3 regions of the Shewanella sp. SM23 genome follow, and region 3 is predicted to be linked to each of the others. Evidence: predicted binding sites of a transcription regulator. Region 3 holds the regulator's gene; each other region holds the start of a gene.
The links. The regulator sigma-54, encoded in region 3, starts transcription at its own class of promoters, with help from an activator protein. The targets are predictions, from matches to a motif close to GTTGGCACGNNNNTNGNNT.
Positions count from the first base shown of each region.

Region 1: a site for sigma-54 is predicted at 2,083-2,101, ahead of L5L98_RS07465 (P-II family nitrogen regulator). Genes of this name have one in related genera too.
Region 2: a site for sigma-54 is predicted at 1,776-1,794, ahead of flgA (flagellar basal body P-ring formation chaperone FlgA). Genes of this name have one in related genera too.

Region 1 is NZ_JAKKRM010000004.1:217,347-221,620, forward strand. Features, by position in the region: gene L5L98_RS07455 (hypothetical protein) at 1-257, opposite strand, end outside; gene L5L98_RS07460 (ammonium transporter) at 436-1,686, opposite strand; gene L5L98_RS07465 (P-II family nitrogen regulator) at 1,697-2,035, opposite strand; gene L5L98_RS07470 (hydrolase) at 2,380-2,922, shown strand; gene nrfA (ammonia-forming nitrite reductase cytochrome c552 subunit) at 3,077-4,274, opposite strand, start outside.
Region 2 is NZ_JAKKRM010000003.1:344,258-348,531, reverse strand. Features, by position in the region: gene L5L98_RS06310 (flagella synthesis protein FlgN) at 105-530, opposite strand; gene flgM (flagellar biosynthesis anti-sigma factor FlgM) at 533-856, opposite strand; gene flgA (flagellar basal body P-ring formation chaperone FlgA) at 932-1,639, opposite strand; gene L5L98_RS06295 (chemotaxis protein CheV) at 1,845-2,765, shown strand; gene L5L98_RS06290 (CheR family methyltransferase) at 2,866-3,705, shown strand; gene flgB (flagellar basal body rod protein FlgB) at 3,849-4,253, shown strand; gene flgC (flagellar basal body rod protein FlgC) at 4,256-4,274, shown strand, end outside.
Region 3 is NZ_JAKKRM010000019.1:80,960-85,233, reverse strand. Features, by position in the region: gene L5L98_RS18920 (HPr family phosphocarrier protein) at 15-290, opposite strand; gene rapZ (RNase adapter RapZ) at 277-1,131, opposite strand; gene ptsN (PTS IIA-like nitrogen regulatory protein PtsN) at 1,128-1,571, opposite strand; gene hpf (ribosome hibernation promoting factor) at 1,574-1,861, opposite strand; gene L5L98_RS18900 (RNA polymerase factor sigma-54) at 1,890-3,368, opposite strand; gene lptB (LPS export ABC transporter ATP-binding protein) at 3,476-4,207, opposite strand; gene lptA (lipopolysaccharide transport periplasmic protein LptA) at 4,204-4,274, opposite strand, start outside.

The DNA of each region.
Region 1 (4,274 bases), on a different contig from region 3:
AAATGTCGATAGGGTTTCATGACCGTAACGCAACCTGAGGGTAAAGCCTGCAGAATTTGGATTTGCTGCTGGCGACGAAGCGACTCCTGCCATTCAAAATCCTTGAGCACTTGATCACGCACGGCAAAGGCATCGACAGGCTCACTTGAGCGATTAACGATCACTTCTCCTGCAAAGGCTGAAACCGATATCCAGCCAGAAATGACGATAAGACTTAGTCGCAAAAATTGACCTATTGTTTTTATATTCAATCTCATAGAACACTCCTTAATTTATGCAAGAAAACAGAATTGCTCAGTAATTAAGCTTATGACCCTGTACTTAAACTTCAATCACAGTGATTACCCATAAAAAAGCAGAGCCTAGGCTCTGCTTCACTATCCCTCGATCCAAGCTAAGCATCAAGGTGAATCACGCATTAATGTGCAAGTTTAATCAGCCCGCATTTTTGACCGTAACAAACTCAGGATAGGCATCAATACCACAGTCAGAAGCATCCATACCGTTGTATTCTTCTTCCTCAGTCACACGGATCCCCATGGTTATCTTAATCACATACCAGACAGCAAATGACGAGCAGAACACCCAAGTGAAAATGATCGCTGCGCCCGTCAACTGTCCGGTAATAGTTGCATTGGCATTGGATAATGGCACACACATTAAGCCAAGGAAACCAGCCACACCGTGTACTGAAATCGCACCGACGGGATCGTCGATCTTAATGCGATCTAAGCCCACAATCGAGAACACCACCACGCCGCCCGCCACTAAACCAATCACACCCGCCATTAACAATGAAGGCGAGAGAGGATCTGCCGTAATCGCCACTAGTCCAGCCAAAATACCGTTAAGGATCATGGTCAAATCCGCTTTACCCCAAATCATCTTACACACGATAAGAGCTGAGATAGCACCAAAAGCCGCTGCAGTATTGGTATTCACAAACACTTTCGCCACTGAGCTTGCATTCGCCGCATCCGACACCATTAATTGCGATCCGCCGTTAAAGCCAAACCAGCCCATCCACAGAATAAACATACCTAAGGTTGCCATTGGCAAGTTAGAGCCTGGAATAGGATTCACTTGACCATTAGGCCCGTATTTCCCCTTACGCGCACCGAGCAATATTACGCCAGCAATCGCCGCGGTCGCCCCCGTCATATGCACAATACCGCTACCAGCAAAGTCTACAAAGCCCAGTTTAGCGATAAAACCTTGGCCCCAAGTCCAATAACCTTCTACTGGATAGATAACCGCTGTCATCACCACAGAAAAGAACAAGAAAGCCCACAACTTCATCCGTTCCGCCACAGCACCAGAGACAATTGACATCGCCGTTGCCACAAATACAACTTGGAAGAAGAAGTCAGATTCTAATGCATGGCTCGCATCTGCTGATTGTGAACCAATTAAGGTGCCAATTGACGGTAACCAGCCACCTTCAGTGTTATCCACATACATGATGTTATAGCCAACCAACAGATACATCACACAGGCAATCGCGTACAGCACAACGTTCTTAGTTAAAATTTCAGTGGTATTTTTAGAGCGAACTAAACCCGCTTCTAACATGGCGAATCCCGCCGCCATCCACATGACTAAAGCGCCAGAAATCAAAAAGTAAAAGGTATCGAGTGCAAAGCGTAGTTCAGTGACTGTGCCGCCTAATTTCGTTAATTCTTCCATTGTCAGCCCCTTATAGCGCTTCAGTATCAAGTTCACCCGTACGGATACGGATAGCATGTTCTAAATCAACGACGAAGATCTTACCGTCACCAATTTTCCCCGTATGGGCCGCAGTGGTAATGGCCTCAATTAACATGTCGAGATTTTCAGCCTTAGTGGCAATTTCTAGTTTTACTTTTGGCAAAAAATCCACCTGATACTCGGCGCCGCGATACAACTCTGTATGCCCTTTCTGACGGCCAAAACCTTTCACTTCGGTCACCGTCATGCCCTCAATACCAATTCCGGCGATAGCTTCACGGACATCATCCAACTTAAACGGCTTGATGATAGCGCTGACTAGTTTCATTCTGACCTCCAAAAAAACGCGATTGTTATTAACTTGTATCAAATGTAATTCAATCATTAGGCCAACAATTTAATCTATTGATTATTAATGATTTAAATTGTTTAACACTATTTTTTAAGGTTAAAAACGCACCATAATCGAGCACTGACTGGTGCGATGCACTCTTTTAGTGAGCAGTTTAAGTGCGACAGCTATTCGACCTTAGGCCTATTGGTAACAAGGTTAAATTAGGGTCTACTGGGGGAAGCGTAAATCGAGATGAAATCTGAGCATCACAACACAAGCTCTTAGACAAAAGCGAAGATCATCACTAAGACAATCATCAAGCGCAGAAGGAAGGCCCGATGTTAAAACCAGAAGAATGTGTTCTCGTTATCGTCGATGTGCAAGGAAAACTTGCACAAATCATGGATAACAGTGACAAGCTGCATCAACAACTACAGACCTTAATCCAAGGCGCACAATTATTTGAAATTCCAATACTGTGGTTAGAACAACTACCCGATAAACTCGGAGCAACTAGCACTGAGCTGCAAACCTTACTTGCGAAAACCAGCTCACCCATTGCTAAGCAGCATTTTAGCGGCTGGCACTGTGACGCGTTTGCAAAGGCATTAACTAAGACGAATCGCAAACACGTCATAGTCGCGGGTATTGAAACCCATGTGTGTGTTTACCAAACCTGTTGTGACCTTATCGAGCAGCAATATTCGGTGCATTTAGTCGCCGATTGCGTATCGTCACGCAGTGCTGAGAATAAACAACTTGGGATCCAAATGATGACGGCCAGGGGCGCCCTATTAACTAACGTGGAATCGCTATTATTTGAATTACAACATCAAGCCCAAGGCGAGCGATTTAGGGCGTTATTAAAACTGATCAAATAGCGATTTAGCCCGTGGTATTCACTCGGCCAGCATGATCAACGCCTGACATTACTCGATATTTTTTCCATAAAAAAGCCCCCGCTGAGTCAGCGAGGGCTTTTGTTTGCATGAGGGGTTAGCTCATATCGAAAACTCAACCACGATTGATTAAAACCTACTTATAAGTGGCTTCGCGTTTTTTCGCTTCTTCATCCCACTTAGGTAACATGTCTTTCTTAAATGCTTCTTTCTCTGCATTCATTTTATCCATGTCCATACCTAATGCTGCTTGTGCCTTAGCTTTGGTAGAGATATCAGGAATCGCAACAGGATCTGTGATGCCTTTTTTACCGAGTAATTGCGCTAACTTCACACGAGCATCAGCAGCTTTACTTACCGAAGTTCCCAGAATACGCAATGCTTCATCCGGTGCGTGAGCTGCAACACCATGGGAAGCAATCGCTAAATCCCAACGCCATTGTGAGTGGCGGATATCTGTCAGTATGGGTTTCATTTCTTCTTCAGTGGCGCCAGCTTTCCACGCAGCCTCTGCTTCAAAGTGTGCTTTGACTAATTGCTCTTCCGCTTTCAACTTCATTTCTTTAACTTTGGCTTTACGCTCATTAGTCACGCCAACCAAAAACTCTTTAGTCTGGCTATGGCAAGTTGCACAGGTTTCTTCAAAACGGTCGAATGGATTGCCCACTTTATGATCAGTAAACTTCTTACCTTCAGCACTGGTCACTTTTGGCATGTGACAGTCAACGCAACTTACATTATTCATGCCGTGAATACCCATTTTCCAAGTTTCATACTCTGGATGCTGGGCTTTTAACATTGGTGTCTTAGAAAGGGCGTGTGTCCAATCAGAAAATTGGATTGAGTCATAGTAGACTTCCATTTTTTCAACTGTTGTACCCATATCCCAAGGGAATTTAACAAAATTCTTTTTGTCGTCAGTTTTCTCAAAATAATACTCAACGTGGCACTGAGCACATACCATTGATTCTTTATCTTGTTTAGACGCTTTGCTAAAAGGTGTACCTATAGCTTCAAAAGCACGGTCTGCATAAGGGCGTGAAATACGTAACTTTGGAGAGCTTTTTTCATGGCAATCACCACAACCAATGGTATTTGTCACTTCAGGGCCACCCTTTGACCACTTACCTTTGAAGTAACCATCTTCGCCTTGCTCTTCAATCAAGCGAGGTACGTCAGGGCTCTTACAGCTCCAACATGCCATCGGCATAGGACCATCTTCCGCATTAGCGGGTGCACCTGTACGTAGCGTGTTGCGCACGTCAGTTACCGCATACATGTGGCCGCGTGGTGCATTATAATCTTTAGCAAAACCATAACCCGCCCATAAGATC
Region 2 (4,274 bases), on a different contig from region 3:
GCATGTATTGAGCCGCGTATTTACGCGGCTTTTCTTTTTGTACAAGACATTAATATCTAATCAGAGCTTAGAAAAGGGAATGCTAAGTGGGAGTGATGCGCTTGTTAGGCCTTTAAATCATTGCCTAAACTTGAGATAGTCGAGGTCTTGCCTTTATCGTTATAGGTGAGGCTGGAGGCGTTTCTGCTGGCTTGTAAAGCTTGAGCAAAGCGATTTAAACTCGCTAAATTCATCTCAATTAAACTGGCATTTTGTTCGTTTAATTCTTTGCATTCAGTCAATGCGTCTTTGATCTCAGCCATTTTATGCACGAGTTCGACTTGCTGAGTGAGTAGCGATTTATCACTGTGTTTTGCCAGAATATCATCATTATTCTTTAGTTCTTTCAGACATTGCGATTTTTCGTTAGCAAGGGAAAGCAGTAAATCGGCGTTTTGGTCAACCAAAGCGCCTTTTTCCTTGAGTATGATTTGCTTAAGAACAGCCAAATGGGCGTGTTGTAGATCTACCAGTTTAGCTATTTCAGTCATAGTTACTCTTTATTTAAGTCATTAAGTTCGGCTTCAAAACTTGCAATATTGGCAGCCAACTTTTCAGGGTCAATTTTATAGCGACCTTCGGCAATAGCTTGTTTGATTTCTGCTACTTTCTTTTGATCAACTTCAGGAAGGCTAGCCATTTTAGTCTGAGCTCCTTGAAGTTGTTGTGCCTGGGCCGTAATGACCACTGAGTCGCTTCTCTGTGGTGTTGTCGATTTTGTAGCAACTTGAGCAGATTGATCGCTGCTCGTTTTCGTTGCGCCTGAACGAACTTGCGCAGTCGTTGCAGTGTTGAGTTTGCTAATATCAATTGCCATTTTAGGCTCCAGCGTCGTGTGTACGGGATTTCTTAACTGGGGTATCGGCAGCTTACAAAAAAGCTTTAGATTATTTTACATTCTTACTTCAACTTCGCCAATGCCTGTGACTATAGCATCTAGTTCTTTGTTTGAACTGCTATTTTTGACTCTGATCCGATCACCTTTATTGCCATCTTGTAGGGCTTCGCCTACTGTTTTGAGCTCGAATGAGCCAGAACGAACGTAGATAGATACCGAATCATTTTTACAAACGAAGCATAAGTTGTTGCTTAATATGGGATTATCTTTTGCTACTCGTCGTTTTACTCGCACGCCAGCCAATTTACTCGGGTCATCGAATTCGGCACCTCTCAAGCTATTTTGTTCAATGTAACGGACTTCTACTTGACTAGGAGAGATGAGTTCGCCTGGTGCTAAGATTTCGGTTGAGACAACAACGGGGAATAAGATATCCACCCGAACCGAGATATAGATTTGCCAAGGGTAAGCTAAGTCTTGTGTATCGCAGCTGACTTTTAAGGTGTTATTACGGCTAATTTCCCTATCGCTAGCCAGTTCAACTTTCATTGGAGACGAACATTGTGACGGCAGCATTCTTGCGTCAACCATCTGTGGCGAAATATTTACTTTGGCATTTTCTGGAACGGATATTTTTTCTGAAATAAGCGCTTTAGCTAATTCTGAGATTGCCGATACGGTGGGGACAATAGGCTCTGCACTCGCAAAAGCGGGCATGAAGAGGGTGAAAAGACTAAAAAAACAGACTAAATTTACTTTCATAATGAAGAGACTAGCTTGTAACGCCAGAATGCACCTATACTTTTATTAAGTTCGAAGCTGACCACTGTAATAATAATTTGCATCACTGTCAGAAGATTGACTCAGTTTCGACTATGTTTATCGATAGATAAGACGTAAGCAATTAATATGCCTATACTCAACTGAGTTATAGGGCCGAACATAAACAGAACAACAAGGCAGAGTTATGTCGAGTATTCTTGATTCAGTCAACAAACGAACCCAGCTCGTTGGACAAAACCGTTTAGAATTGCTGCTTTTTAAATTAAACGGTCGTCAACGGTTTGGGATTAACGTGTTTAAGGTGAAAGAAGTACTGCAGTGTCCACCACTGACCACTTTGCCTAAACTTAATCCTTATGTGAAGGGTGTTGCTCATATTCGTGGAACAACCATTTCAGTGATTGATTTGAGTGCGGCAACAGGGGGAAAACCTTTAGCAAGCACTGAAAACTGTTTCATCATTATTTCTGAATATAACCGCAGTGTTCAAGGCTTCTTGGTCAGTTCTGTTGAGCGGATAATCAACATGAATTGGGAAGCGATTATGCCTCCGCCGCAAGGTGCTGGCCGTTATTCTTATCTGACAGCTGTGACTGAAATTGAAGGTGAATTAGTTGAAATTCTCGATGTGGAAAAAATCTTAGATGAGATTTCACCGGTTAAAACGGCTATCAGTGAAGAAGCCAATGAAAAACTGACCCTCGACAGAACTCAGCATTACCATATTATGGTTATTGATGATTCTGCCGTGGCGCGTAAACAAATTATTCGTTCACTCGAGTCATTGAATTTACAAATTGATACCGCAAAAGATGGTCGTGAAGCATTAGACAAGCTTAAAGAGATCGCCAAAGAGATGGATAATGTGGCCGATGAGATCCCCCTCATCATCTCTGATATTGAGATGCCTGAAATGGATGGCTACACCCTGACTGCTGAAATCCGAGATGATCCTAAGCTTAAGCATATTAAAGTGGTACTGCATACTTCGTTAAGTGGTGTATTCAATCAGGCAATGGTTCAAAAAGTGGGGGCTAATGACTTTATCGCTAAGTTTAATCCTGACGAACTGGCCGCTGCTGTGAATAAGCATTTAAGTTTGTAATTGCTGTAGGTTAGTACCTAGATACGCTTTACGCTATAATCTCGACTTTATAACATGATGGTTTCGCACTGATTTTGGTGCTTGCTATAGGATTTAGGATGTGAATGTGCCAAATAAATCACTCGCTGAGGCTGAATATAATCAATTTAGGTTGTTCTTAGAGCAACACAGCGGCATCGTACTGGGTGAAAATAAGCAATATCTTGTGCGCAGTCGTCTTGCTCCTTTGATGGGCAAATATAACCTGCCATCCTTATCTGATGTGGTTAAGCATTCGATGAAGCCTACTGAGCGTGCGCTCAGAGCTGAAGTGATCGATGCTATGACGACCAATGAAACCCTTTGGTTCCGTGATCGTTATCCATTTGAGTTGTTGAATAATGTCCTACTACCTGAATACAGTCGTCTGGGGCGTCCGCTTAAAATTTGGTCTGCGGCTTGCTCGTCAGGCCAAGAGCCATACTCATTGGCTATGACTATTCTTGAGTATCAACAGAAGAAGCCTGGTGCCTTGGCTGGTAGTGCTTCTATTCAAGCAACGGATTTATCTCCTTCCATGTTGGAACGTTGCAAAAATGCCGAGTACGATAGTTTGGCATTAGCGCGTGGTTTATCTGAAGAACGTAAGCGTCAGTTTTTTGATGCATTACCTTCAGGCAATATGAAGTTAAAGGACAATGTGAAGCGGTTGGTGAACTTTAGAGCGCATAATTTACTCGAGAGTTATAGTCTGCTTGGCAAGTTCGACATTATCTTTTGCCGCAATGTGCTGATTTATTTTGCACCAGAGGCAAAGGCAAAAATTTTGCGGCAATTCGCTGCCGCTCTCAATCCCAAAGGGATTTTATTTCTCGGTGCATCAGAATCTATCGCTGGTTTAACGGACGAGTTTGATATGGTTCGTTGTAACCCTGGCATTTATTACCAGAAAAAGACTTAACTCAGCCGCTCTAAAGAAAATTACCGACAATTGTCGGTAATTTTTTACCCATCACTTGCTCATCCTTGTTGTTATTCTCAAAATTTTCCTGATGTTGGCACATGAATTGCTTTATTTTCGTGAGAACACGAGGAGGCAATTTTATGGCGATCAATTTTGATAATGCACTGGGTGTGCATCAATACACTCTCGGTATTAGAGCGCAGCGGGCTGAAGTCATTTCAAGCAATATCGCTAACGCAGATACGCCACATTACAAAGCCCGCGATGTTGATTTTTCTGCGGCAATGCAGGCCGCTCGAGGCCAACAGCAGCAGCGAAATAGTCTTGAAATGCAAGAGCCAGATAAGCATTTTGGGCTTGCGGAGTTGACTGGGCAATTTGTTAAGTTCCGTGTGCCAAATCAACCCGATACCGGTGATGGTAATACTGTTGATATCCAACAGGAACAATCGGCATTCATGCAAAATGCACTTGAATATCAAATGTCGCTAGGTTTTTTAGACAGTAAGTTTAGTGGCATGAAGAAAGCGTTGAGAGGGGATTAATCATGAGTTTATTTAGCATAT
Region 3 (4,274 bases):
AGTGTGAAGTGAAACTAACAGGCTTCGTCAAACTTAGCGTCGATTAAGGCACAAATGGCATCGAGAGCCGGCTCTGCATCTGGGCCTTCGGCGATCAGCTTAATGGTTTTACCCATACCAGTTTCAAGCATCAGTAAGCCAAGTACACTGGCGGCCGATGCTTGTTTATCGCCTTGGATTAAGGTGATGGTCGCATCAAACTCGGAAGCCAGTACCACCAACTTAGTGGCGGCACGGGCATGTAAACCGAGCTTATTACAGATGGTTATCTGACGTTCAAGCTTTGGCATTGTTGAGCTCTCGATGACGGGCATAAACTTTATGTTTACCGTTACTAAAGCGTTTTGCCAATTGCTCTGCGACGTAAACCGATCTGTGCTGTCCACCTGTGCAGCCAATAGCTACCGTTAAATAACTGCGATTGTTACGCTCGAGATGCGGCAGCCAAGTCTCCAGTAAATTTTCGATTTGCCAGATGAACTTATTAACCAGTGGTTGACGATTTAAGAACTCAGCTACGGGTTCATCTAAGCCAGTCAATGGCCGCAGCGCCAACTCCCAGTGGGGATTGGGCAGGAAGCGCACATCGAACATAAAGTCGGCTTCGGTGGGCATTCCGTGCTTAAAGCCAAAGGACTCGAAGTTGATCACGAGTTCTTTATCGACACTACCAAGGAGAATTTGTCTGACTTGGTCGCTTAAATCATAGATATTCAGATTCGACGTATCTATGTAGTGATCGACCAGTTTTGACATAGGCTCGAGCAGTTTCCCCTCCAGCTTTATCGCTTCTTGCAAAGAGACTCGGCTCTTCGACAAAGGATGTAAACGGCGGGTTTCGCTGTAACGCTTAAGCAGAATTTTATCGCTGGAGTTAAGGAAGAAGCTCGTTAACTCAGTATCTGGAGGTAGGCTAGCGAGTTGTTTCACTAAGACCTTATCCTGCTCAGGCATGTTACGCACGTCGACACTGATGGCGACGAGATCGTTACTGCCTTTGAGTTGCTCAAGCAAACTGCCAATCAATGGCAAGGGAAGGTTATCGACACAATAATAGCCGAGATCTTCGAGTACCCTAAGGGCGACAGATTTGCCTGAGCCTGAGCGGCCCGACACTATGACCAGTTTCATCCAGTGATTACCTGATAGAGTTCCGTTTCATCATGCGTCTTGCGTAATTGCTTTAATATTTGCTTGTCGCTCAGCTTTTCGGCCATGCAAGACAAGGTACTTAAGTGCTGCTGACATTGGTCTGCAGGCACCAGTAGTGCAAATAAAATATCAACAGGTTGCTTATCGATAGCATCAAATGCTATCGGCTCTTCACACTTAATTAGTATGGCAATGGGCTGATCTATATCGGCTAGTCGACCATGTGGAATGGCGATGCCGTTACCTATACCTGTGCTCCCCATCTTTTCGCGCGCCACTAGGCTTTCGAATATCTCTTGAGATGAGAGGGTCGGGTACTGGGCAGCGACTAAGTCGCTGATGAGTTCCAGTACCTTTTTCTTGCTGCCCGGAGTGGCGCAGGTAGTGCACTCCGGCCGCAGTATGGTACAAAGTTCCATTATTAGTGTTTTGTTAACTTCTCTTTGTGTTTAATAACCTGACGGTCAAGCTTGTCAATCAGGGCGTCTATAGCGGCATACATGTCAGCATGCTCTGAAGTAGCAAAAACTTCACCACCTATGAGGTTTATTCTCGCTTCGGCAATCTGTTGCATTTTCTCAACATTGAGCACAACGTGCACATTATTGATCTGTTCGAAATGGCGTTCAAGTTTTGAAAACTTTTCTTCTACATATGCACGTAACGATTCGGTAATTTCGATATGGTGCCCACTTAGGTTTATTTGCATAGAAACGTCCTCCGATATCCACTGTAGGTTATAAACTTTTACGCTGATTAGAAGGTGGAATAAGCATAGCCTCTCGGTACTTCGCAATGGTTCTGCGGGCTACGTTGATCCCTTGTTCTGCCAGAAGTTGAGCCATCTTACTATCGCTTAATGGTTTTTTCTGGTTTTCCGCTGCCACCAGTTTCTTTATAAAGGCTCTGATTGCTGTGGATGAGCACTCACCACCATCGTCAGTACCGACGTGGCTAGAGAAGAAGTATTTTAGTTCAAAAAGTCCCTTAGGGGTATGCATGTATTTTTGAGTTGTGACCCGTGAGATGGTGGACTCATGCATTTCTACCGCTTCGGCAATATCGTTAAGCACCATAGGTTTCATGGCTTCTTCACCGTACTCAAAGAAACCTTGCTGATATTGCACTATGCAATTAGCAACTTTAAGCAAAGTGTCGTTACGGCTTTCTAAGCTCTTAATAAACCATTTAGCCTCTTGCAGATGGCCGCGAATAAATTGGCTATCGGCTTGGTTTTTGGTACTGCGTGCCATAGAAGCATAATGTTGATTTACATTGATTTTTGGCATGCAGTCAGGATTAAGCTCAACGACCCAGCGGCCATTTTTCTTCGACACAGACACATCTGGGATAACGTATTCGTCATTATTGGGCGTGATCAACAAACCTGGGCGAGGATTGAGAGTTTGGATAAGTGCTATACCATCCCTTAATTCATCTTCTTTTAATTTAGTCTTACGCATCAATAACCTAAAATCACGGGCGGCGATCAGATCTAAATGATCTTTGATCAGCATACGGGCGTTTTCTAGGTTGGGAGTATCAGCGGCGAAATGCGACAGTTGGATTAGCAGGCATTCACTTAAATCGCGGGCGGCAACGCCTATGGGATCAAAATGCTGAATGCGCTTGAGTACGGCTTCGACTTCGTCAAGCTCGACCTCCGAATTGCCCATGGCTTCGAGGATTTCGTCAGTACTTTGGGTGAGATAGCCTTGATCGTCGATGGCATCAATAATGGCGGTGGCAATGGCTAAATCGGTTTCAGAAAACGGCGTGAGGTTTTTTTGCCATTCTAAGTGTTCGTACAAACCTTCACTGGTCTCGCCTTGGAAGGGCATATCGTCTTCACGACTGCCGCCGGGGCCTGAGTTTGGGGAGGCGGTAAACACTTCATCCCATGTGGTGTCCATGGGGAGCTCATCGGGCATGGATTCTTTGGTTAGCGACTCTGCCGTGTCTATGGTGGAGCTGTCTTTTTCTGGTGGCAGAGTGCTAGATTCACTGAAATCCGTATCGGATAGCGTTTGGTTTACAGGGGTTTTAGTGGCGTCGAATTGATCCTCTTCCAGCTCGAGAAGGGGATTAGAATCTAATGCTTGCTGGATCTCTTGCTGCAGTTCTAATGACGACAGTTGCAACAGACGTATGGCCTGTTGTAATTGTGGCGTCATGGTTAACTGTTGACCCAGTTTGAGCTGGAGTGACGCTTTCATGTTACCGCTGATCCCTACGTTATTATTGTTGGATGAGGTCGCTTATTATTATCTTGAGTGAAGCCCAATGGCGGTATAAATTGCCTCCATTGGCTTCGCTCGATTAACTATAGCCTGAATTGTTCACCTAAGTACACAGCCCTAACTTGCTGATTGTCTAAGATCTCTGCTGGAGTTCCTTCGGCAATAAGGTTTCCGTGACTCACAATATAAGCATGTTCACATACATCTAATGTCTCGCGGACATTATGGTCTGTGATCAGTACGCCAAGGCCGCGACTTTTGAGTTGTTCGATAATCTTCTTGATGTCGATAACCGAAATAGGATCGACGCCGGCAAACGGTTCATCGAGCAAAATGAACTTAGGATTAGCGGCTAAAGCCCGCGCAATTTCGACGCGGCGACGTTCGCCACCCGACAATGACATGCCTTGGCTGTCACGGATGTGGGTGATATGAAACTCTTCGAGCAGATGTTCTAGTTCTTCTTCTCGTTCTTCGTTTTTAAGTTCTTTACGAGTTTGCAGTACGGCCATGATGTTGTCATGAACAGTTAGCTTACGAAAGATACTGGCTTCTTGCGGTAAGTAACCTATGCCTTTGCGGGCACGCAGATGCATAGGATCTGCGGTTAAATCATCATCGTCGATAAAGATATGTCCCTTATCGCTCTTCACTAGCCCGACAACCATGTAAAATGTCGTGGTTTTACCTGCACCGTTTGGACCGAGTAGGCCAACGACTTGACCGGTTTTTACCGTCAGACTGACGTCTTTAACCACTTGGCGACTCTTGTAACTTTTCGCCAGATTTTGTGCTCTTAAGGTGATTTGGGTCATTTAGAGTCCTGCTTTTTTACAGGTTTATCCGCCGGAGCGTCTGATTTAGCATCATCTTGATAGTTTT